4 regions of the Nitratireductor sp. WH36-1 genome follow, and region 4 is predicted to be linked to each of the others. Evidence: predicted binding sites of a transcription regulator. Region 4 holds the regulator's gene; each other region holds the start of a gene.

Region 1 (5,939 bases), 350 kb from region 4:
GAACCTCGCGCAGCGCCTCGTGCAGGAGATGCGTTGCCGAATGGTTGGCGCGTACGCGGCGACGGCGCACGTGATCAACCTTCAGCGCGACGACATCGCCGACCTTGACCTGACCACCCTCGACACGGCCCATGTGAACCAGCAGGCCGTCGCCCTTCTTCTGGGTGTCGCCAATGGCGATAGAGAAGCCCTCTCCCGCGATCACGCCGGTATCGCCCACCTGACCGCCGGACTCACCGTAGAACGGCGTCTGGTTGGTGACGACGATCACCTCGTCGCCATCGCTGGCGTGCTCGACCATCGCGCCATCGCACACCAGAGCTGAAACCACGCCCTCGGCCTCTTCGGTTTCATAGCCGAGGAAGTCGCTGCCGCCGGTCTTGTCCTTGACGGCGAACCAGACGGCCTCGGTTGCGGCCTCGCCGGAACCGGCCCAGTTGGCCCGCGCCTCGGCCTTCTGACGCTCCATTGCATCATTGAAGCCGGTGAGATCGACATGGATGCCGCGCTGGCGCAGCGCATCCTGCGTCAGATCGAGCGGGAAGCCGTAGGTATCGTAAAGCTTGAAGGCGGTCTCGCCATCGAGCCGGTCGCCTTCATCCATGTCGCTGGTGGCATCGGAGAGAAGCGTGAGACCGCGCGCCAGCGTCTTGCGGAAACGGGTTTCCTCGAGCTTGAGCGTTTCGGTGATGAGCGGCTCGCCGCGCACCAGCTCGGGATAGGCGCGGCCCATCTCGCGCACCAGCGCCGGCACGAGACGCCACATGAGCGGCTCCTTCGACCCGAGAAGCTGGGCGTGACGCATGGCGCGGCGCATGATGCGGCGCAGCACATAGCCGCGCCCTTCATTGGACGGCAGAACGCCATCGGCAATGAGGAAGCTCGCGGCGCGCAGGTGGTCGGCGATGACCTTGTGGCTGGCATGCTGCGCACCCTGCGCCTTGACGCCGGTGGCCTCTTCCGAAGCGTGGATCAGCGCGCGGAACAGGTCGATGTCGTAATTGTCATGCACGCCCTGCAGAACGGCTGCGACGCGCTCAAGCCCCATGCCCGTGTCGATGGAGGGACGCGGCAGGTTGACCCGCTCTTCCGGCGTCAGCTGCTCGAACTGCATGAAGACGAGATTCCAGATCTCGATGAAGCGGTCGCCATCCTCATCCGGGCTTCCGGGCGGACCGCCGGGGATGTCCTCGCCGTGATCGTAAAAAATTTCAGAGCACGGACCGCACGGGCCGGTATCGCCCATGGCCCAGAAATTGTCGTTGGTGGCGATGCGGATGATGCGCTCATCCGGCAGGCCGGCGATCTTCTTCCAGAACTCGGCTGCCTCGTCATCCGTGTGGTAGACGGTGACCAGAAGGCGCTTTGCATCGAGGCCGAATTCCTTGGTGACCAGGTTCCAGGCCAATTCGATGGCGCGGTCCTTGAAATAGTCGCCGAAGGAGAAATTGCCCATCATCTCGAAGAAGGTGTGATGGCGGGCCGTGTAGCCGACATTGTCGAGATCGTTGTGCTTGCCGCCGGCGCGCACGCATTTCTGCGCCGTTACCGCGCGATCATAGGGCCGCGTTTCCAGACCGGTGAACACGTTCTTGAACGGCACCATGCCCGCATTGGTGAACATGAGGGTCGGATCGTTGCGCGGCACGAGCGGGCCGGAGGCCACGATCTCATGACCGTTTTTCTTGAAATAGTCGAGAAAGGTCGACCGGATGTCGTTGACGCCACTCATGTTTCAGCCTTTGCGAGAAGCCCGTCCAAGGGTGCGGGGAATAGAAGTCCGCCTTTTAACGCCAGCACCGGGACGTGTCCAGAAATCCCGTGCGCCAGCGCACATCATGCGGGCTTTACACAAAAAAACACCGCCGGCGAGCGGCGGTGTCTTGTCTTTCACAGTCAGCCAACGGTCATATCCGACAGTCGGCGTCACTCAAATGATCAATCGTCAGCGCCATCCTGGTCGCCGGGGCCGCCATCCTCAAGGAATTTTTCGGCGATGAGACCGGCATTCTGGCGCAGCGCCAGCTCGATCTCCTGCGCCGCCTCGGGATTGTCGCGCAGGAACTGCTTGGCGTTTTCACGCCCCTGCCCCAGACGCTGGGAATTGTAGGAGAACCATGCGCCCGACTTCTCGACGATCCCGGCCTTCACGCCAAGGTCGACCAGCTCGCCGGTCTTCGACACGCCCTCGCCATACATGATGTCGAACTCGACCTGCTTGAAGGGCGGAGCCATCTTGTTCTTCACCACCTTGATGCGGGTCTGATTGCCGACCACTTCGTCACGGTCCTTGACGGAGCCGATGCGGCGAATGTCGAGACGGACCGAGGAGTAGAATTTCAGCGCGTTACCGCCCGTCGTCGTCTCGGGCGAGCCGAACATCACACCGATCTTCATGCGGATCTGGTTGATGAAGATGACCATGGTCTTGGAGCGCGAAATGGAAGCGGTGAGCTTCCGGAGCGCCTGGCTCATCAGACGGGCCTGCATGCCCGGCAGGGAATCGCCCATCTCGCCTTCGATTTCGGCCCGCGGCGTCAGCGCGGCGACCGAGTCGACCACGATCACGTCGAGCGCGCCGGAGCGCACCAGCGTGTCACAGATCTCAAGCGCCTGCTCGCCCGTGTCGGGCTGCGAAATGAGAAGGTTTTCCAGATCGACGCCCAGTTTGCGGGCATAGACCGGATCGAGCGCATGCTCGGCGTCGATGAAGCCGCAAATGCCGCCCTTCTTCTGCGCCTCGGCCACCGTGTGCAGCGCGAGTGTCGTCTTACCGGAGCTTTCCGGGCCATAAATCTCGATAATACGGCCGCGCGGCAGACCGCCCACGCCCAGAGCAATATCGAGGCCCAGAGACCCGGTGGAGATGGTCTCGATCTCGACCACCTGATCGTTGGCGCCGAGCCGCATGATCGAGCCCTTGCCGAAGGACCGTTCAATCTGCGATAGCGCCGCGTCCAGAGCCTTGGTTTTGTCCACCGAATTATCCTCTACAAGCCGCAATGAATTCTGAGCCATGATACAACACCCCTTCGAGGTCAATGGAGGCGGTTCCGCCAAATCCGCGATGATTATCTGTACCTCTTTTGTTCTATTTTTGCAATAGGCACCAAAATATTGAAAAACATAGACAAACCAGATTTGTTCTATTTTTGTACGCGCAACAACATGCCGGACAGCCTCTCTGCCGCTCAGGAAGGCCGCGGCGGCGAAGGGGATTGCGGGGGTGCATTTCGATTCGCGGGAGAGCGCCATGAACGCGGATAAAGCCCCTCGCCTGCTGGCCATTGGCGGCGCGCATCCGGACCGGCGCGGACGCCTTAATGCGCCGCACATTCCCGCCACATCCAACCCCGGACGGATGAGCGAAGAAGTGGGCGGCGGCATATTCAATGCGGCGCGCATCGCCAGCCGGCGTGGCGCCGCGGTGTCGCTCATGTCTCTGCGCGGCGGCGATGCAGCCGGCAGCGCCGTGGCGCGCGCCATCGAGGATGCGGGCTTTGAGGACCTCTCCGCCACGTTTCTCGACCGCGCGACGCCCAGCTATACGGCGATCCTCGACCATGATGGCGAGCTGATCACCGGGTTCGCGGACATGGCGCTTTACGATACGGCCTTTCCCAAACAGATGTGCCGCTCGAAGGCGCGGCATGCCGCCGAACAGGCCGATGCGATCCTGTGCGACGCCAACATGCCTGAAGATGCGGTGGCCAGACTTGCGGAGATCCGCGCCGGCGCGCCGCTCTACGCCATCGCGGTCTCGCCTGCAAAGGCGGGGCGGCTGACCGCCAGTTTTCCGCAGATCGCCGTTCTCTTCATGAATGTGCGCGAGGCGCGCAGCCTTGCAGGCGTCGATGACGAGGCCGCCCTTCCCCGCGCCATCGAGGCGCTGCGCGCGCTTGGCCTTAGCGCCGGCGTGATCACCGGGGGTGGCGGATCGGTCATGATTTTCACCCCCGAAGGGCTGTGGCAGATAACGCCGCCGCGCATCGAGGAGATCGTGGACGTGACCGGTGCCGGCGATGCGCTGACCGGCGCGACGCTGACGGCGCTGATGCGCGGAACGCCCTTGCCGCAGGCCGTGCGCGAGGGTGTCGCGGCCTCCGGACTTGTGATCGCCAGCGCCTCGGCAGCGCCAGAATTCGACGATAACGCCTTCCTTGCGGCGCTTGAGCGGGTGCCCGCGCCGCAACCAGTTTCATAAAGGAGCCTCCCCCGTGCAGTCCAAGAACATTATCGACATCCACGCGCCCGTCGCCGAAGCCCTCGCCGCCGGCAAGCCGGTGGTGGCCCTGGAAAGCACCATCATCACCCATGGCATGCCCTGGCCGCGCAACAATGAGATGGCGAGCGACGTGGAGGCTCTGATCCGCGAAGAAGGTGCGGTTCCCGCCACCATCGCCGTGATCGACGGGCGGCTGAAGGTCGGCCTTTCCGACCATGAGCGCGAGGCGCTGGCGCAGGCCAAGGATCCGATGAAGCTGTCGCGCGCCGACCTCGCCTTCGCCATTGCCGAAGGCAAGAGCGGCGGCACCACGGTGGCCGCGACCATGATTGCCGCACAGATGGCCGGCATCCCGGTTTTCGCCACCGGCGGCATTGGCGGCGTTCACAAGGGCGCGGAGACGAGCTTCGACATTTCCGCCGATCTGGACGAGCTGGCGCAGACGCCGGTGATCGTCGTTTCGGCTGGCCCCAAGGCCATTCTCGACACGGAAAAGACGCTCGAGGTTCTGGAAACGTGCGGCGTGCCGGTCGTGGCCTATGGCACCGACACGATGCCGGCTTTCTGGTCGCGCCAGTCGCCCTACACCGCGCCGCTGCGGCTCGACACGGCAGAGGCGATTGCCCGTTTCCAGGCAACGCGCCGGGCGCTTGGCATCGACGGCGGCATGCTGATCGCCAACCCGGTTCCGGCGGATGAGGAAATCGCTGCCGACGTGATGGCCGGATACATCGCCACCGCCCAGAAGGAGGCGACCGAAAAGGGCATTTCGGGCAAGGATGTGACGCCGTTCCTGCTGGCCCGCATTCTGGAGCTGACCGATGGCGCGAGCCTCACCACCAATATTGCGCTGGTGAAGAACAATGCCCGCCTTGCCGCGCGGATCGCTGCCGCCATCGCCGCCGGCTGACCGCGCGACCTTATAACGGACACGAAAAAAGCCGCCGGCGATGCGCCGGCGGCTTTTCTTTTTACGTATGACCGCTGTGTCGATCAGGCGCCGGTGAGCGGCGACAGACGGATTTCCACGCGACGGTTCTGTGCGCGGCCTTCCGGCGTTGCGTTGGACGCAATCGGCTGGCTCTCGCCACGACCGATGACCGCGAAGCGCTGGCTGGCCGCGCCCTGCGAGATCAGGTAGCTGGCAACAGAGCTGGCGCGACGCTGCGACAGGTCCATGTTGTAGCTCGGGCTGCCGGTGGAATCGGTGAAGCCGAACACGTCGACGAGGGTGCGGTTGTACTTGTTGAGCACCAGCGCCACCGAATTCAGCGTTGAGTAGAACGCCGGCTGGATGGTCGACGAATCGGTTGCGAAGGTGATGTTCGACGGCATGTTGAGGATGATGTAGTCGCCCTGACGGGTGACGCTCACGCCCGTGCCCTGAAGCTGGCCGCGAAGCTGCGCTTCCTGCTGGTCCATATAGGAGCCAATGGCGCCGCCGGCGAGCGCACCGATGCCGGCGCCGATCAGCGCATTGCGGCGGTCATCGCCACCAGCCAGAAGTCCAATGCCCGCACCCGCCAGCGCGCCGAGCCCTGCGCCGCCGGCCGTGTTGGAGATCTTCTGCTGACCGGTATACGGGTCTGTGCTGGTCACGCAGCCGGCGGCAAAGCCCGCCACGAGCGCAACAGCGATGGATTTCTTCAACATGGTCAGTATCCTCACTTGAATGGAAAGCAGCGACATGAATCGCGCGCAAATCGCCCCTTGC
Region 2 (5,939 bases), 520 kb from region 4:
ACGCCGGTGGTTTGCGCATCAGCCGGAGCGCTGGGACACGTTCTGCAACAGATATTGCGCTGAATTGAAGGCGCAGCCTGATCTTCTCGAAGACTTGCGTGAAAAAGCGCGGAAAGGACCTGTGACGCTGCTTTTCTCGGCGCGGGACCGTGAGCGCAATCAGGCGGCTGTGATCCGCAATCTTCTTCAAGAAAGCACGGATGGCTGAGGGAAAAAGTATACGAATTCTGAAAACGGCAACCTGCCATTGTACTTTTTCGCAAATGACTGTTTCTTGTAAAAAAGAGTAGAGCCGGTAATGAAACCTGTTTGCCTTTAGCGTATACGCAGGGGCTCTCTCTTGACTTCATTCATACAGACAGAGACATATGTGTTCAGGCAGCGCGCTTGTTTTGGGCAGCTGCGGCATCGGGGCGGATTTTATGATCAAGGATTTTGACAAGTTAAAGCAGCAACTTGCCGAGCTTTCCGAGGCGGTGAACAAGTTCGAGTCTGAAGCGGTGCAATTGCGCGTCGTGGAGCTTGTTCTGGGCCAGCGCGACGGTCAGGTTGCCGGCCTGTCCGAAAATGGTATCGATGGATACATTGCCGGACCGGGCATGATGCACATTGTGCGCAACACGCCGCGTCCCGGACGCAAGAAGACGACCACCGACAGCGCCAGGGGCGCGGTCGCGGCGCTGAATGAGCTGCTTGAAGGCGATTTCTTCAGCGAGCCGCGCACGATTGGCGATGTCGTCGCCCACTGCCAGAGCCAGTTTGGCACGCGCTACAAGTCGAACGCCTTTTCAGGCCCGCTCTCGCGCCATGCCCGCAACGGCATTCTGACCCGCGAGAAAAATGAAGACGGCAAGTTCGTCTACGTCGATCCGCAAAAGGCTGCCTAGAGCAGCGCGCAAACGTTGCGGGCCGGGTGAGTGCGCTTACAGCCGCCCGGGTTTGCTCCTTCCAGAAAACCGAAACGCTCGATTCCCGTCGGGGCCGCGCATTTTGCGGGTCAGGTGATTCCACCTGACCCCTTGTTCCTGTTTTCACGAAATTCTGGACGGAAAACCGTTTCCCGATTTTGCCGCTGGGTCTAGGCCGGCTCTAGGCCGGCTTCACGAAGCCTTCGAGAACGCGTTTCTGGCCGGCCTTGTCGAAATCGATGGTGAGCTTGTTGCCCTCGATTGCCGAGACATTGCCATTGCCGAACTTCATATGGAACACGCGGTCGCCGACCTTGAAGGTGGACGGCTTTTCGGACACGGATCTGGCGACCAGCTCGCCCTCGATCACACGGCCCTTCACCGAGCCGCGCCCGGCGCCATAGCCCGAATCCGCCTCGCCATAGCCGATGCGCTCGACCTGATGGCCGGAGCGATTGCCCCAGTTGCGCGCGGTTGCGTCGGTGCGGTTCTTCTGGGCGCGCTGCCAGCCGGGCGTCGCGTAGCTGTTGGAGAACACGCTCTGGTCGTCGAAACGCGATTTGCCATAGGGGTTGGGCCGGCCGGGCTGGCCGACGGAATACCCGCCATAGCTGTTGCTCTCTTCGGCCACGTCCACATGCGCTTCGGGAAGCTCGTCCAGAAAGCGGGAAGGAATGGTCGACTGCCACAGACCGTGGATACGCCGGTTTGAGGCGAACCACAGGTGCAGGTTCTTCTTGGCGCGCGTCAGGCCCACATAGGCCAGCCGCCGCTCTTCCTCGAGGCCCGAGCGACCGCCTTCGTCAAGCGCGCGCTGATGCGGGAAGAGGCCTTCCTCCCAGCCGGGCAGGAACACGGTCGGGAATTCAAGACCCTTGGCCGAGTGCAGCGTCATCAGGCTTACGGCGTCGAGCTCTTCATGGCGCTCGGCGTCCATCACCAGCGCCACATGCTCCAGAAAACCGCGCAGGCTCTCATATTCCTCCATGGAGCGGATCAGCTCCTTGAGGTTTTCAAGCCGTCCCGGCGCTTCGGCCGAACGGTCGTTCTTCCACATTTCCGTGTAGCCGGATTCCTCGAGGATCATCTCGGCCAGTTCCGTGTGGGGCGTCCGGTCGAGCATGCTCTGCCAGCGCTCGATGTTCTCCACCAGCGTGCGCAGCGAGGCGCGCGGCTTTGGCTTCATCTCCTCGGTGCCGACCAGATCGCGTGCGGCCTGCAGGAGCGTTGCCTCACGCATGCGCGAAACATCGTGGATCTGGCGCACGCTGGCTTCACCCAGCCCGCGCTTGGGCACATTGACGATGCGCTCGAATGCCAGATCGTCGGCGGCCTGCGCGACGATGCGGAAATAGGCCATGGCGTCGCGGATCTCGAGGCGCTCATAGAAGCGCGGTCCGCCGATGACGCGGTAATTGAGCCCCAGCGTGACGAAGCGGTCTTCGAACTCACGCATCTGGAAGGAGGCGCGCACGAGGATGGCGATGTCGTTGAGCGCGTGGCCCTTGGACTGCAACGCCTCGATCTCTTCGCCCACGGCCCGGGCCTCTTCCTCCGAATCCCAGGCAGCATGCACCTTCACCTTGGGATCGTCGGGGTCGGAATGCTCGGTGAAGAGCGTTTTGCCAAGCCGCCCTTCATTGTTGGCGATGAGGTGCGAGGCAGCGCCCAGAATGTGCTTGGTGGAACGGTAATTGCGCTCCAGCCGGATCACGGCAGCGCCGGGGAAATCCTTCTCGAAGCGCAGGATGTTGTCCACTTCCGCGCCGCGCCAGCCATAGATCGACTGGTCGTCATCACCGACGCAGCAGATGTTCACCGGTTCCGTGCTCCTGGGGCGCTGGGCGAGCAGCCGCAGCCACATGTACTGGGCGGTGTTGGTGTCCTGATACTCGTCCACCAGAATGTATTTGAACCGGCGGTGATAGTCCGCAAGCACATCGGGATGATCGCGCAGAATGCGGATCGGATGGCAAAGGAGATCGCCGAAATCGACGGCGTTGAGCGTCTTCAGGCGGTTCTGATAGGCGGTGTAGAGTTCACGGCCCTTGCCATTGGCGAAGGCGCGGGCGTCGCCCTCGGGAATTTCCTTCGGCGCGAGCCCCTTGTTCTTCCAGCCGTCGATCATCTGCGCGAACTGGCGCGGCGGCCAGCGCTTGTCGTCCAGCCCTTCGGCCTGAATGATCTGCTTGATGAGGCGGATCTGGTCGTCGGTGTCGAGAATGGTGAAGGAGCTTTTGAGCCCCGCCAGCTCGGCATGCTTGCGCAGGATCTTCACACCGATGGAGTGGAAGGTGCCGAGCCATGGCATGCCCTCGATGGCCTCGCCGACCAGCGTGCCGATACGCACTTTCATCTCGCGCGCGGCCTTGTTGGTGAAGGTAACGGCCAGGATCTGCGAGGGATAGGCGCGGCCGGAGGCCAGAATATGCGCGATGCGCGTGGTCAGAACGCGTGTCTTGCCGGTGCCCGCGCCCGCAAGCACCAGAACCGGGCCTTCGGTGGTTTCCACCGCGAGCCGCTGCTCGGGATTGAGCGCATCGAGATAGCGTGTGTCGGGTCCGCCCGTGCGCGCAGCCATGGCGCGCGCTGCAATGCCTGAAGGCTTCTGCGCAGCCGGGGGCGTCGGGGCGGGTTCGTCCTCGTCAAAGAACGGAATATCATCAGGAAAGCCGGACATCGCACCTGCTTATGGTGATTCGGGGGGCATAGCCCATGGATGTTTTCTATTTGTACCGGTTTGCGCCTCACGAACCAAGGGGGTGCCAAGCCGGCAAAATGCGGGGGAACAGCGTCGTCAGTGCTCGCTTTCGCAGAGTGAATGGTCGGATAGCGCCCGCAGCACATAGCAATCGCAAACCGAGCCGCTGTCGCAACTGTCGACGATGCGCTGGAGCTCATGCTCCAGCCTTTGCAGGCGGGCAATGCGCTCGCGCACTTCGGTAAGGTGCTCGCGGGCAATGCTGTCCGCCGTTTCGCAGGGTTTTTCGGGATGCCCGCTCAGTTCGATCAGAGAACGGATTGCGTCGATGCCCAGCCCCAGGTCGCGGGCGTGGCGGATGAAGGCGAGGCGTTCCATCGCCTGCTTTCCATAGCGGCGCTGGTTGCCGGAGGAGCGCTCGGGCGGTTCGATCAGCCCGGTTTCCTCGTAATAGCGGATGGTCGGTACTTTTACGCCCACCCGTTTCGACAGTTCGCCAATTGACCACATGCCGTGCGGCTCCTTCAAAATCTCTAGTCTATATAGGTATTGCCGGTCTTCTGCGAAAGGCCAAGGGGGAAGCCAGACGGGGGGCGGGCGAAGAGAAAATTGGTTCACGCGGGCGTGAATGGACGTTTTCCCGGCTGGCCCTACCTTGGACTTCGGCGGGAACCAGTCAACGAAATGGGAGTGAATTCATGCAGGATCAGCCGAAGATCACCCAGGCGATGATCGACGCCTATGACGAATACACCCATCTGACCCTCGACCGCCGCGCCTTCATGAACAGGCTGACGCGACTGGCCGGGTCGGGTGCAGCTGCGGCCGCCATCGCGCCCCTTCTGGCGGCAAATTCCGCCCGCGCGGCCATGGTCGCAGACGATGACGAACGCCTTGAAGCCGAAGACATCACCTATCCGGGGGAGGGCGGCGAGATGAAGGGCTATCTCGTGCGGCCTGCGGATGCGGGCGAGAAACTGCCCGCTGTGATCGTCGTTCACGAAAACCGCGGCCTGAACCCGCATATCCGCGATGTGGCGCGGCGTGTGGCGCTGGAAGGCTTTGTGGCGCTTGCCCCGGACTTCCTCTCACCGCTGGGCGGCACGCCGGAAGATGAGGACAAGGCGCGCGGTCTGTTTGGCGAACTGGATCGCGATCAGACGGTGGGCAATGCGGTGGCCACGCAGGCTTTTCTGGCAGGCCATGACGCCACGACCGGCAAGGTGGGCGTGATCGGCTTCTGCTGGGGTGGGGCGCTGGTGAACAATCTGGCCGTTGCCGATCCCGAACTGGATGCGGGCGTCGCCTATTACGGCACGCAGCCGGCGGCGGAAGATGTGGCGCGGATCGAAGCACCGCTGCTCCTGCACTATGCCGGGCTGGATGAGCGCGTGAATGCGGGCATCGACGCTTATCGGGCCGCACTTGAAGATGCGGGCAAGACCTTCACCATCCATGTCTATGAAGGGGTGAACCACGCGTTCAACAACGACACGTCCGAAGCCCGCTATGACAGTGCGGCGGCGGAACTGGCCTGGGAGCGCACGATTGCGTTTCTGAAGGAGAACCTGACCTGACTTCAGTATGAGCCGAAGGGCAGGGGATCGAAGTCCAGAAAAATGCGTTTCTGGCGCGCGGTGCGCACGATGGCGCGCACATAGATCAGATCGATGGGAATGGGCCTGCGGTTGCGCTCCAGCCAGTAGAGCTCGTCCTCGATGGATTTGAGCGCGCGCCAGAAATCATAATCGGAGATCTCGTGCGAATGCGCGAGACTGTCCGACAGGGCTCTGGCTTCCTCGTTCAACAACTGGCTTCTCGCCGCCTACGAATCGACTGGTTTCAGGCGATGGTCTGCGCGGGGAGGGGCCGCTTCAAGCGGGCGACATGGTTAAACTTGTGCAAAGATCTGGCCGCTGGCGTTATGGTTAACGGAGCCTTTAACCAGTCCTTATCCCTTTAAGCCTTTGGCGCAAAAGAACTATCGGTGTTCTTCCTCGCTGATGTCCACCAGCGCGCGGTTGAAGAAACGCAGCGCCCGCACATGGCTGGCAAAGGCGATGACGCGGCCCGAATCCTGCAGATCGACCACGGGCAGGCGGTCATAGCCGCCCTTGTCGAAGGCGCGCAGCGCCGCCTCCAGCGTGTCGGTCGGTTTGAGCGCCGGCGCGCCCGTTTCCGGGTCGAAGGCCACAGGTTCCTCATCCTCCGGCAGTGGCTCCATGAAATCCATCACACGGGTCATGTGGCCGAGCGTCTTGTGCGGCCCCTCCACGAGAAACAGCCCGCGCATCTCCAGCTGCCACTGGAACCAGGAATGGCCATGAATG
Region 3 (5,939 bases), 1.5 Mb from region 4:
TTTCGATGCCTTGGATTCAAGGACTGAGGGCTTTGCAAGACGCCACTGCGCCGTTCCACCGCCCCGTTGCCGGGGCCGTCGGCGCGCACCCCCTGCATTTGCCGGTGTCAGGATATGCGCAAAATCCCATTGAATGAAAGCGCTTTTCGCAGTGGCGAAGAGCGCGGCGCTCCTGTTCGGCGGTGCGCAAGCTTTGTTGCGCTGCACACAACCGTTTGACTCGTCCCTGATTAGCCGCAACAAATGTGAATGAGAGCAGTCCGTCACAAGGGCTGCACATTTGCACGTGTATGCAATTTTCCAAGGGAGAGCCTTTCATGTCGTCAGCCGAAGCCATTGTCGTTGCCAGCGCCGCCCGCACCCCGGTCGGCTCGTTCAACGGTTCCTTCGCCACCGTGCCAGCGCATGAGCTTGGTGCAACCGCCATTCGCGAGGCGCTTTCGCGCGCCGGCGTCGCGCCGGAAGAGGTGAACGAGGTGATTCTCGGTCAGGTGCTCACGGCCGGCCAGGGACAGAACCCCGCGCGCCAGGCGGCCGTCGCCGCCGGCCTGCCGGAAGAAGCCACCGCCTGGGGGCTCAACCAGGTCTGCGGTTCGGGCCTGCGCACCATCGCCATCGGCATGCAGCAGATCGCCTGCGGTGATGCCGACATCATTGTTGCCGGCGGTCAGGAATCCATGACGCTCTCTACCCATTGCGCCTATCTGCGCGCCGGCGTGAAGATGGGCGATTATGCCATGATCGACACGATGATCCGCGATGGTCTGTGGGATGCCTTCAACGGCTACCACATGGGCATCACCGCCGAAAACGTGGCGCGCAAGTTCCAGATCACCCGTGACGAGCAGGACGCTTTTGCGCTCGCTTCGCAGAACAAGGCCGAAGCCGCCCAGAAGGCCGGGCGCTTCAAGGATGAAATCGTCCCGGTCACCGTGAAGAGCCGCAAGGGCGAAACCGTGGTCTCGGACGATGAGTACATCCGCCATGGCGCGACCATCGAGGGCATGCAGAAGCTGCGCCCGGCCTTCGACAAGGAGGGCACGGTCACGGCCGCCAATGCGTCGGGCATCAATGACGGTGCGGCCGCCGTGGTGCTGATGCGCGAGAGCGAAGCCCAGCGCCGTGGTCTGACGCCGCTGGTGCGGATCGCCTCCTGGGCGACGGCTGGCGTCGATCCGGCAATCATGGGCACGGGGCCGATTCCGGCATCGCGCCGCGCGCTGGAGAAAGCCGGCTGGAAGGCCGAGGATCTCGATCTGGTCGAGGCCAACGAGGCCTTCGCCGCACAGGCCTGTGCGGTCAACAGGGACATGGGCTGGAACCCGGATATCGTGAACGTGAATGGCGGCGCCATCGCGATCGGCCATCCGATTGGCGCTTCGGGTACCCGCATTTTCAACACGCTGGCCTTCGAGATGCGCCGCCGTGGCGCGAAGAAGGGACTGGCCACGCTCTGCATCGGTGGCGGCATGGGCGTCGCCATGTGCGTGGAAGCGTTGTAGGCTTTGAGCTGGCGCGCGGCGTTTGTGCCGTGCGCCAGCCGGATTATCGCCCGGTCTCAACAGGGCGAAGGCGGCGGGGAACACTCACCTGAGGGAGACGAACTGCATGAAAACGGCACTTGTTACGGGTGGAACACGCGGCATCGGCGCGGCGATAGCGATGGCTCTGAAAGAGGCGGGCTATCAGGTCGCGGCCAATTATGCGGGCAACGATGAGGCTGCCGCGCGCTTTACCGAAGAAACGGGCATTGCCTCCTACAAATGGTCGATTGCCGATTACGACGCCTGTGCGGACGGCGTGGGCCGGGTCGAGGCCGATCTCGGACCGGTCGATGTTCTGGTCAACAATGCCGGCATCACGCGGGACGTGATGTTTCACAAGATGACGCCAGAAGACTGGCGCGCCGTGGTGGATGTGAACCTGAATGGCGTCTTCAACATGACCCATCAGGTCTTCGCCGGCATGCGCTCGCGCAAGTTCGGCCGCATCATCAGCATTTCGTCCATCAATGGTCAGAAGGGCCAGATGGGCCAGACCAACTATTCCGCCGCCAAGGCGGGAGAGATTGGCTTCACCAAGGCGCTGGCGCAGGAAGGCGCGCGCTTCAACGTGACGGTCAATGCGGTCTGCCCCGGCTACATCGCCACCGACATGGTGATGGCGGTGCCGGAAGTGGTGCGCGAGAAGATCATTTCGCAGATCCCGGTGGGGCGTCTCGGCGAGGCGTCCGAAATCGCGCGGTCCGTGCTGTTCCTGGCCTCCGACGATGCGGGCTTCGTCACGGGCTCCACGCTCACTGTCAATGGCGGTCAGTACTTCATCTGACGAAAAGGCACGTCCTGTGCATTCATTTTTCGGGGCGCTGTGGGTAACCCGCAGCGCCCTGTTTCGTTAAAATGCGTATCAATTTGAAACAGCTTCGTTAACGCGGCATTCAGGTTCCGTGGCTGCGTTTGTGGATAAACTGTGCGCTGTCTGCCCGGAACCGGTGGAAACCACCAGATATTGCGGTGAACATAGCGGGAACATCCGGATATCAGTGATTCGTAGCCGATTCGTTCCGGGTTTGGTCGAAGTGTTAACGCCATGCGGCATGGCGGGGCCGTAACCCGTTAACGGCTTCGCAAAAAATCCTAACAAAATCTTATGCTTGCACCGTTGCCTGGCAGGCCCGTCGCGCTTCCCGCGCAAATCCTTAACGCGCGCCACGCGTTTTCCGGCTTTGCGGAACATGCCCGATTCAGCATTTGGGTGTCTTTACGTTGCGTCATACTCTATCTTGTGGTGAACAAAACGGGAAACAACGCAGGTCAGTGATTCGTAGCCGATTCGTTCCAGACTCGTTCCAAATCTTAATGGCCGGAAACGGTTTGGGTCATTTTTGGCAGTCTTTGTCGGTGGAGCGGCAGTCTTGCCTTGGAATGCGCATGCAAAGCATGCTAACCCGTGTGCTCGCCTTTTTTCGCTGAGGTAGACGGCTTTTCAGGCCCTATGAATTTCCAAAAACAGAATGCCAAGCCGAGAGTGTTGTCGGGTCGTGACGTAACGGCCATCCTCGGGCCGACCAATACCGGCAAGACGCACTTGGCCATCGAGCGCATGGTTGCGCATGGCACGGGCGTCATTGGCCTGCCGCTGCGGCTGCTTGCGCGCGAAGTCTATTCCCGCGTCGTCGCCAAGGTCGGCGAGCAGAATGTTGCGCTTGTCACCGGCGAAGAAAAGATTTCGCCGCCCGGCGCGCGCTATTCGGTGTGCACGGTCGAGGCCATGCCGCGCGAGACCGACGCCGCCTTCGTGGCGATCGATGAGGTGCAGCTCGCCGCCGATCTGGAGCGCGGCCACATCTTCACCGACCGCATTCTGCATCTGCGCGGCCGTCAGGAAACGCTGCTTCTGGGCGCTGGCACCATGCGCGGCATTCTTGAAAAGCTGCTGCCGGGCCTCTCCGTCATCACCCGTCCGCGCATGTCAGTGCTCAGCTATGCCGGTTCGCGCAAGATCACGCGCCTGCCGCGCCGCTCGGCCATCGTGGCCTTCTCATCGGACGAGGTTTACGCCATTGGCGAGCTGATCCGCCGCCAGCGCGGCGGGGTGGCTGTCGTGCTTGGCGCGCTCAGCCCGCGCACGCGCAACGCGCAGGTGGCGCTCTACCAGTCGGGCGATGTCGATTATCTGGTGGCGACCGACGCCATCGGCATGGGCCTGAACCTCGATGTCGATCATGTCGCCTTCGCGCAGAACCGCAAATTCGACGGTTTCCAGTACCGCGACCTCAACCCTGCGGAGCTCGGGCAGATCGCCGGCCGCGCCGGCCGTCACCTGCGTGACGGCACGTTTGGCGTCACCGGCCAGGTCGATCCCCTTTCCGATGAACTCGTTCACCGCATCGAGGCGCATGATTTCGACCCGGTGAAAGTGCTGCAATGGCGCTCCGCCGCGTTTGATTTCTCCAGCGTCGATGCGCTCAAAGCCTCGCTCGACGTCACGCCCCCCGTGGAAGGTCTTACCCGCGCTCTGCCCGCTGCCGACGCCAAGGTGCTCGAATTCCTGTCGCGTGACGGGGATGTGCGTGCGCTGGCCGACGCCCGCGAGCGTGTGGCCCTCCTGTGGGACGCCTGTGCGCTGCCGGATTACCGGCGCATAGCACCGGCCCACCACGCAGAAATTGTTGGTGCAGTCTTTTCTGATCTGGCGCGAACGGGCCATGTCGATGAAGACTACATGGCTGAGCAGGTTCAGCGCGCCTCGTCCACCGAGGGGGACATCGACACACTGTCGCAGCGTATTGCGCAGATCAGAACATGGACATTTGTCTCGCACCGGCCCGGATGGCTGGCCGATGCGACACACTGGCAAGAAAAAACACGAGAGATAGAGGACAGTTTGTCCGATGCGTTGCATGAGCGATTGACGAAACGCTTTGTGGACCGCAGGACATCCGTGCTCATGAAGCGCCTGAGAGAGAATGCAATGCCGGAAGCAGAAATCAGCCCCGTTGGCGAAGTCCTTGTCGAGGGGCATCACGTTGGTGAGATGCTAGGGTTCCGTTTCACCGCCGACCGCTCTGCGGAAGGTGAGGACGCGCGCGCCGTCAAGGCTGCCGCCCAGAAAGCACTCGCTGCCGAATTCGAAACGCGGGCAGACCGCTTTGCCGCTTCCGGCAATGGCGATCTGGCGCTGGATTCCGAGGGCCTTCTGCGCTGGCTCGGCCAACCGGTGGCGACGCTGGTTTCCGGCGAGGAAGCGCTGCGCCCGCGCGTCGTGCTTCTGGCCGACGAGCAGCTGACCGGCCCGGCGCGCGACAAGGTCGCCGCCCGCGCCGAGCGTTTCGTGAACTATCAGATCGAATCGCTTCTGAAGCCGCTGGTCGATCTGCGCGATGCCGAGAGCCTTTCGGGCATGGCGCGCGGGATCGCGTTTCAGGTTGTCGAGAGCTTCGGCCTTCTGAACCGCCGCACCGTGGCAGAGGATGTGCGTGCGCTCGATCAGGACGCCCGCGCTTCGCTGCGCCGCCTCGGCGTGCGCTTTGGCGCTTACCACATTTTCGTGCCGGCGCTGATCAAGCCTGCGCCTGCCGGCCTTCTCACCCTGCTCTGGGCGCTCAAGAACGACGCCAAGGACAAGCCGGGCTATGGCGATGTGGTCAATGCGCTTGCCGCCGGTCGCACCTCCATCGTGTCCGATCCGGCTTTCGAAAAGGCATTCTATGGCCTCGCCGGCTATCGCAATCTGGGTCGCCGCGCCGTGCGTGTCGATATTCTCGAGCGCCTTGCCGACCTGATCCGTCCCGCACTTTCGTGGAAGCCGGGTTCCGGCGCACGTCCCGAGGGCGGTTATGATGGCGCGGCCTTTGTGGTCACGCCGGCCATGATGTCCATTCTCGGCGCGACCGCCGATGATATGGAAGCCATCCTCAAGGGGCTGGGCTACCGCGGCGAGGCGAAGCCGGCCGAAGAGGTTGCAACGCATCTGAAGTCGCTGGACGACGCTGCCGCCGAGAAGGCTGCTGCACCGGCCCAGGCTGCCGATGCTGCCGCTCCCGCCGAGGCCGAAGCCGCCGCGAAGACGGACGACGCGCCCGCCGATGCAGAGAAGCCTGCTGAAGCTGAAGCGCCAGCCGGGGAAGCGAAGCCCGAAGCCGAGGCAAAGCCGGAAGCTGATGCCAAGCCGGAAGTTGAGACGCCGGCTGCCGGTGAGGCTCCGGCTGAAAAGGCCGCTGACGAAGAGGAAGAGCCCAAGCCCGTCATGATCTGGCGTCAGGCCCGTTTCGACGGTCGCAAGCGTCAGGGCGGCGGCAAGGGCAACAATCAGCGTCAGCAGGGACGTGGTGGCCGTCAGGAGCGTGATGGCGCACCGCATCGCGGCAAGCCTAACCGCAGCAAGGATGGCGACAAGCAGGGCTTCAAGCGCAAGGGTGGCGCAGGCCGTCCGCGCGA
Region 4 (5,939 bases):
TCGGACAGGACCGTGAGCATCTCGGAGCGCATGTCCTGTGCGGAGTCGATCGGCGGAACCGGGAAATAGCCGCCCTTCATGCGCGGACGGTGGCCCAGATTGCCGGTCTCGTAGTCGGCGTCGTCGTTGGACGGCAGTTCGCTGCAGTCGAGCTTGAAGCCGGTGTTGTAGGGATCGGCCTTGTACTTCACGTCGTCAAAGACGAAGAATTCCGGCTCCGGGCCCACATAGACGGTGTCGCCAAAGCCTTCGGCCTTGAGGAAGGCTTCTGCCTTCTTGGCGGTGCCGCGCGGGTCACGGTTGTAGGCCTCGCCGGAGATCGGGTCGAGAATGTCGCAGACGATGGCCATCGTGGACTGGGCGAAGAACGGGTCCATATGCGCCGTGTCGGGCTCCGGCATCAGAACCATGTCGGACTCGTTGATCGCCTTCCAGCCGGCAATGGACGAGCCGTCGAACATGACGCCATCGGCGAACATGTCCTCATCCACGGCCGTGACATCCATCGTGACATGGTGAAGCTTGCCTCTTGGATCCGTGAAGCGAAGATCGACGAACTTTACGTCGTTTTCCTTGATCTGCTTCATGATGTCTTGTGCTGTGGTCATATTCGCTTTCCTGTTTGCGATGAGCTTGCCTGATGATCCGGACACGGTCCGGGAACTGGTGGTTGGGGTCAGACTGCGTCTGCGCCGGTCTCGCCGGTGCGGATGCGGATGACCTCTTCAACATTGGTGACGAAGATCTTGCCGTCGCCGATGCGGCCTGTCTGGGCTGCCTTGCGGATCGCCTCGATGGCGGCGTCGACGGTTTCGTCCGGCAGGACGACCTCGATCTTCACCTTGGGGAGGAAGTCGACGACATATTCCGCCCCGCGATAGAGCTCGGTGTGGCCTTTCTGGCGTCCGAAACCCTTCGCCTCGATGACAGTGATGCCCTGAAGGCCGATTTCCTGAAGGGCCTCCTTCACCTCATCGAGCTTGAAGGGTTTGATGATCGCTTCGACCTTTTTCATGCCTCGGTGGCCTCCAAATGGGTTCAGGGACGGATGGTCCGCATCCCTTATTGCTCCGGTTCGGTTGAAGCACGAAACATGCCAACTCGTGACAGAGCCTTGCATGTTGCGTGCCAAACGCTGCATTCTGCGTTTGAGAATTGGCGCGACGCGGTTTTCTCCGGCTTTGGCATGCTAGGCGAGCGCCCCCGGATAGCAAGATGGGAACCATGCGGTGCGGTTCGCAGTTTGAGACTTGCTTAAAAAATATGCAATGAGCCGAAGAAAGCGGCAGCTTGTTATGCGTATGGTTGTTCTGACACCTGAAGAAATGGGCAATGTGGATCGCGCGGCCATCGCAGCCGGCCCTCATGACGGGTACGGGCTGATGCGCAATGCCGGCGCGGCGGTGGCTGATCTTATCCTCGAGCGGTTTTCCGGCGCTGCCGGCGTCGCGGTTCTCTGTGGACCGGGCAACAATGGCGGTGACGGCTATGTCATTGCGCGGCTTCTGGCCGAGCGCGGCGTGAATGTCCGCCTGTTCGCCGATGCTGCGCCGCGGGAAGACAGCGATGCCGCCAGGGCGCGTGAAGACTGTTTTGTAACGCCCGAGGCGCTGGCCGATTTTCGCCCCGAGACCGGCTGGGTGGTGGTTGATGCGCTTTATGGCGCGGGGCTTTCAAAGCCAATCGAAGGCATTGAAGCCGAGCTCATCGAGCGGGTTGCGGCTGCGGGCGTCCCGGTGGTTGCCGTGGATCTTCCGTCCGGTCTTTCGGGTCTCACGGGCAAGCCCCTCGGCAGCTGCTTCGATGCGGACCTGACCGTCACGTTTTTCCGCAAAAAGCCGGGGCATCTGCTCATGCCCGGTCGACGCCTGTGCGGCGAGCTGGTCGTGGCCGATATCGGCATTGCCGAGATGGCGCTTGCATCAATGGATATCGCCCTCTGGGAGAATGGTCCGGCGCTCTGGCGCGACGGCGTGCCGGCGGTGGAGATCGATGCGCATAAATATGTGCGTGGTCATGTGGCCGTCGTTTCGGGCGGTGGCGCATCCACTGGTGCAGCGCGGCTTGCCGCGCGTGGCGCGGCGCGCGCCGGGGCAGGGGCCGTGACGGTGCTTTCGCCTGCAAACGCCCTGTCGGTGAACGCGATGCACCTGACCTCGATCATGCTGCGCAAGGCGGAGGCGGTGGATGAACTCATCGCCTTCCTCGATGAGCGAAAACCGACAGCCGCCGTTCTCGGTCCGGCAGCCGGCACAGGCGAGCGCACGCGCAGCTTCGCGCTGGGCTTTCTGGAGCGCGATGAAGGGCTGAAAGGGCTGGTGCTGGATGCCGACGCCATCACCGCCTTTGCCGATGCGCCCGATACGCTCTTCGAGGCCGTGAGAAGCTCCGCCTTAGCGACCGTGCTGACGCCGCATGACGGTGAATTCGCGCGCCTCTTCGGCGATCTCGCGGCTGACGCTTCCATGTCCAAGGTGGAGCGTGCGCGCGCAGCGGCAGAGCGCTCAGGAGCGGTGATCATCCTGAAGGGGGCGGACACGGTCGTCGCCTGCCCGGACGGGCGCGCCGCGATTAACACCAACGGATCGCGTTTCCTGGCGACGGCGGGCTCTGGCGATGTTCTGTGCGGGATTGTGGTCAGCCTTCTGGCGCAGGGCATGCCGGTCTTCGAGGCGGCATCGGCCGGCGTGTGGCTGCATGCAGAGGCTGGCGGGATGTTTGGCCGGGGCCTGATTGCGGAAGACCTCCCCGAGATGCTTCCGCATGTCTTCCAGGCGCTCTTCCCGGACGATGTTGGCTGAACCGATGCGGAGCTTGAAAAGAGCGCGCATTCTGGATGCCGGATGGCATCGGAACCGGGGCATGCCTGAAGCCGCCCCGGATAGTCTTAAACTCAGTAGCGGCGCATCAGGCCGACGAGGCGACCCTGCACCTTGACGCGGTCGGGGCCGAAGATACGGGTTTCGTAAGCCGGATTGGCCGCTTCAAGGGCAATAGATGCGCCCTTGCGGCGGAAGCGCTTCAGCGTTGCTTCCTCCTGATCCACCAGCGCCACGACGATCTCGCCGGGATTGGCGGTCTGCGTCTCGCGGATGATCACCGTGTCGCCATCGAAAATGCCCGCATCGATCATCGAGTCGCCCTTGACCTCAAGCGCGTAGTGATCGCCACCGGTCAGCATGTCCGGCGGAACCGCGATGGAATGGGTCTGGTGCTGAATGGCGTCGATGGGGACACCGGCAGCGATGCGGCCCATGACAGGTACGGAAACGACGCCGGAAAGCGCGTCATCATTGCTGGCGGCAGGCTTGGAGGCCGCTGGCGCGGGCGTCTTGCCGAGGCTGCCCTCGATGACGCTTGGCGAAAAGCCGCGCGCGCCGGAATTGAGGCCGGGCGCGATGGAATCGGGAAGCCGCAGAACCTCCAGCGCACGCGCCCTGTTCGGGAGCCGGCGAATGAAGCCGCGCTCCTCCAGAGCCGTGATCAGCCGGTGAATGCCGGACTTGGAGGCGAGGTCGAGCGCCTCCTTCATTTCATCGAAGGAGGGCGGGATTCCGGTCTCCTTCAGTCGTTCATGGATGAACAGAAGAAGTTCGTGCTGCTTGCGGGTCAGCATGGGCGCCACCGAGAATCAGTTAAAAACAAAACCAGAACATACTCTATATGTTCCAGTTGTGTTCCGCAACCGTCCGGTTGCAGCGCCTATGGCGCAGCGAAAAGCGCCTTGGCTCCGTCTGCCACGAACTGGACCGCGAGGGCTGCCAGAATGACGCCCAGGAGGCGCGTCAGGATGGAGCGTCCCGTTTCGCCCAGAAAGCGGTCCACGCGCTCCGCCAGCGTGAAAACGGCATAGGTGAGGAGGATCGTTCCAAGCAGGATGCCAAGCAGCGCAATGGTGCCAAGAATTGAATTGAACTCGCCCGAAAGAAGCACGGTGGCCGAGATGGCGCCGGGACCCGCGATCAGAGGAATGGCCAGCGGGAAGGCGGCGATGTTGCGGATCATGTCGCGCGTGATCGCGCGCTCGGCGCTCTTTTCGTGGCGCTCCTGGCGGCGTTCGAAGATCATCTCGAAGGCGATGAAGAAAAGAAGCAGGCCGCCTGCCACGCGGAAGGCGGGAAGCGTGATGCCGAACACGGCCAGAATGGCGCTGCCAGCGACGCCGAACAGGGCCAGAACGGCGAATCCGATGATGGCTGCGCGCACGGCCACCTGATTGCGCTCCGAGCGGTTCATGCCCGCTGTCAGCGCCAGAAAGAGCGGCGCAAGCCCTGGCGGGTCGACGGTTACCAGCAATGTGACGAAGGCGTTGAAAACGGTATCGTAACCAGGCATCGGGTTCTCCTTGCGGCCTCTCTAGCCCAGCTTGGATGCGAGGGAAAAGCCCTCATTCTTCACGCAGGCTCGCTTCCTGCGGCAATTTGTCAAGGCGCTCATCCCCAGGAGGTTCGTATGCGCCTGAAATTGCGTTGGATTTCCGTCATCAAAAACGGATGCTCAATTGGAGAATCGCTGACGGCTCATATATAAAGAGTATGTGATTCCTCATTAAGAATGTGACACGTTTTGACTGACCAGACGACGCCGAACGGATCGGGCGAGCCCGACGAAATCGAGCCGATTTCCATTGTCGAGGAGATGCAGCGCTCTTATCTCGATTATGCGATGAGCGTGATCGTGAGCCGCGCCTTGCCGGATGCACGCGATGGTCTGAAGCCGGTGCATCGGCGCATTCTCTATGCATCCCATGAGAGCGGTTACCACTGGAACCGCAAATATGTGAAATCGGCCCGTCCTGTTGCCGACGTGATGGGTAAATACCACCCGCACGGCGATGCCGCCATCTACGACGCCTTGGTGCGTATGGCGCAGAACTGGTCCATGCGCCTGCCGCTGGTCGACGGGCAGGGCAATTTCGGCTCCATCGACGGCGATCCGCCGGCGGCAATGCGTTACACCGAGTCGCGTCTCACCAAGGGCGCGCATGAGCTTCTGGAAGACATCGACAAGGACACGGTCGATTTTCAGGACACCTATGACGGCTCCTCCAGCGAGCCGCGCGTGCTTCCGGCGCGCTATCCGAACCTTCTGGTCAATGGTTCGGGTGGCATCGCCGTCGGCATGGCGACGAACATTCCGCCGCACAATCTGGTCGAAGTCATCAATGGCTGCGTGGCGCTGATCGAGAACCCCGCACTCGGCCTGCCGCAGTTGCAGGAGATCATTCCCGGTCCCGATTTCCCGACCGGCGGCCTGATTCTCGGCCGTTCGGGCATTCGCAGCGCCTATGAGACGGGCCGCGGCTCGATCCTCATGCGCGGCAAGGTCTCGATCGAGCCTGCGCGCAATGATCGCGAAGCCATCATCATCACCGAAGTTCCCTATCAGGTGAACAAGGCGTCGATGATCGAAAAGATGGCCGAGCTGGTCCGCGACAAGCGCATTGAAGGCATTTCCGACATTCGCGACGAGAGTGACCGTCAGGGTTACCGCGTCGTGGTCGAGCTGAAGCGCGACGCCGTTGCCGATGTGGTGCTGAACCAGCTTTATCGCTTCACGCCGCTTCAGACCTCCTTTGGCGCCAACATGGTGGCGCTCAACGGCGGCAAGCCGGAACAGATGAACCTGCTTGATCTGCTCCAGGCCTTTGTCTACTTCCGCGAGGAAGTGGTCAGCCGGCGCACCAAGTACCTGCTGCGCAAGGCGCGTGAGCGCGCGCACGTCCTGGTTGGCCTGGCGATTGCCGTTGCCAATATCGACGAGGTGATCAAGCTCATCCGTCACGCGCCCGATCCGCAGACCGCGCGCGAGCAGTTGATGGAGCGCCGCTGGCCGGCCTCCGATGTGGAAGCGCTGATCCTGCTGATCGATGATCCGCGTCACCGCATCAACGAGGATGGCACCTACAATCTGTCCGAAGAACAGGCGCGTTCGATCCT

Evidence for each region. Region 4 encodes LexA, which represses DNA repair genes until DNA is damaged. Its sites were predicted from a motif close to TGTTCNNNNTGTGTTCNG; they were not measured.
Region 1: recA (recombinase RecA) is a predicted target of LexA. The motif match lies at 3,077-3,094, and genes of this name have one in related genera.
Region 2: AC4PTT_RS07870 (ATP-dependent helicase) is a predicted target of LexA. The motif match lies at 3,629-3,646, and genes of this name have one in related genera.
Region 3: AC4PTT_RS03300 (helicase-related protein) is a predicted target of LexA. The motif match lies at 2,834-2,851, and genes of this name have one in related genera.

The regions. Positions count from the first base shown of each region.
Region 1 is NZ_CM178970.1:2,518,028-2,523,966, forward strand. It holds gene alaS (alanine--tRNA ligase) at 1-1,732, opposite strand, end outside; gene recA (recombinase RecA) at 1,939-3,018, opposite strand; gene AC4PTT_RS11850 (carbohydrate kinase family protein) at 3,254-4,204, shown strand; gene AC4PTT_RS11855 (pseudouridine-5'-phosphate glycosidase) at 4,218-5,135, shown strand; gene AC4PTT_RS11860 (YiaD family glycine zipper/OmpA-like lipoprotein) at 5,219-5,878, opposite strand.
Region 2 is NZ_CM178970.1:1,649,236-1,655,174, forward strand. It holds gene AC4PTT_RS07860 (DUF488 domain-containing protein) at 1-208, shown strand, start outside; gene AC4PTT_RS07865 (hypothetical protein) at 423-887, shown strand; gene AC4PTT_RS07870 (ATP-dependent helicase) at 1,090-3,588, opposite strand; gene AC4PTT_RS07875 (MerR family transcriptional regulator) at 3,706-4,119, opposite strand; gene AC4PTT_RS07880 (dienelactone hydrolase family protein) at 4,308-5,186, shown strand; gene AC4PTT_RS07885 (hypothetical protein) at 5,189-5,416, opposite strand; gene AC4PTT_RS07890 (chloride channel protein) at 5,591-5,939, opposite strand, start outside.
Region 3 is NZ_CM178970.1:681,443-687,381, forward strand. It holds gene AC4PTT_RS03290 (acetyl-CoA C-acetyltransferase) at 318-1,502, shown strand; gene phbB (acetoacetyl-CoA reductase) at 1,609-2,328, shown strand; gene AC4PTT_RS03300 (helicase-related protein) at 2,995-5,939, shown strand, end outside.
Region 4 is NZ_CM178970.1:2,169,683-2,175,621, forward strand. It holds gene glnA (type I glutamate--ammonia ligase) at 1-608, opposite strand, end outside; gene AC4PTT_RS10200 (P-II family nitrogen regulator) at 677-1,015, opposite strand; gene AC4PTT_RS10205 (NAD(P)H-hydrate dehydratase) at 1,296-2,801, shown strand; gene lexA (transcriptional repressor LexA) at 2,894-3,616, opposite strand; gene AC4PTT_RS10215 (MarC family protein) at 3,703-4,335, opposite strand; gene gyrA (DNA gyrase subunit A) at 4,567-5,939, shown strand, end outside.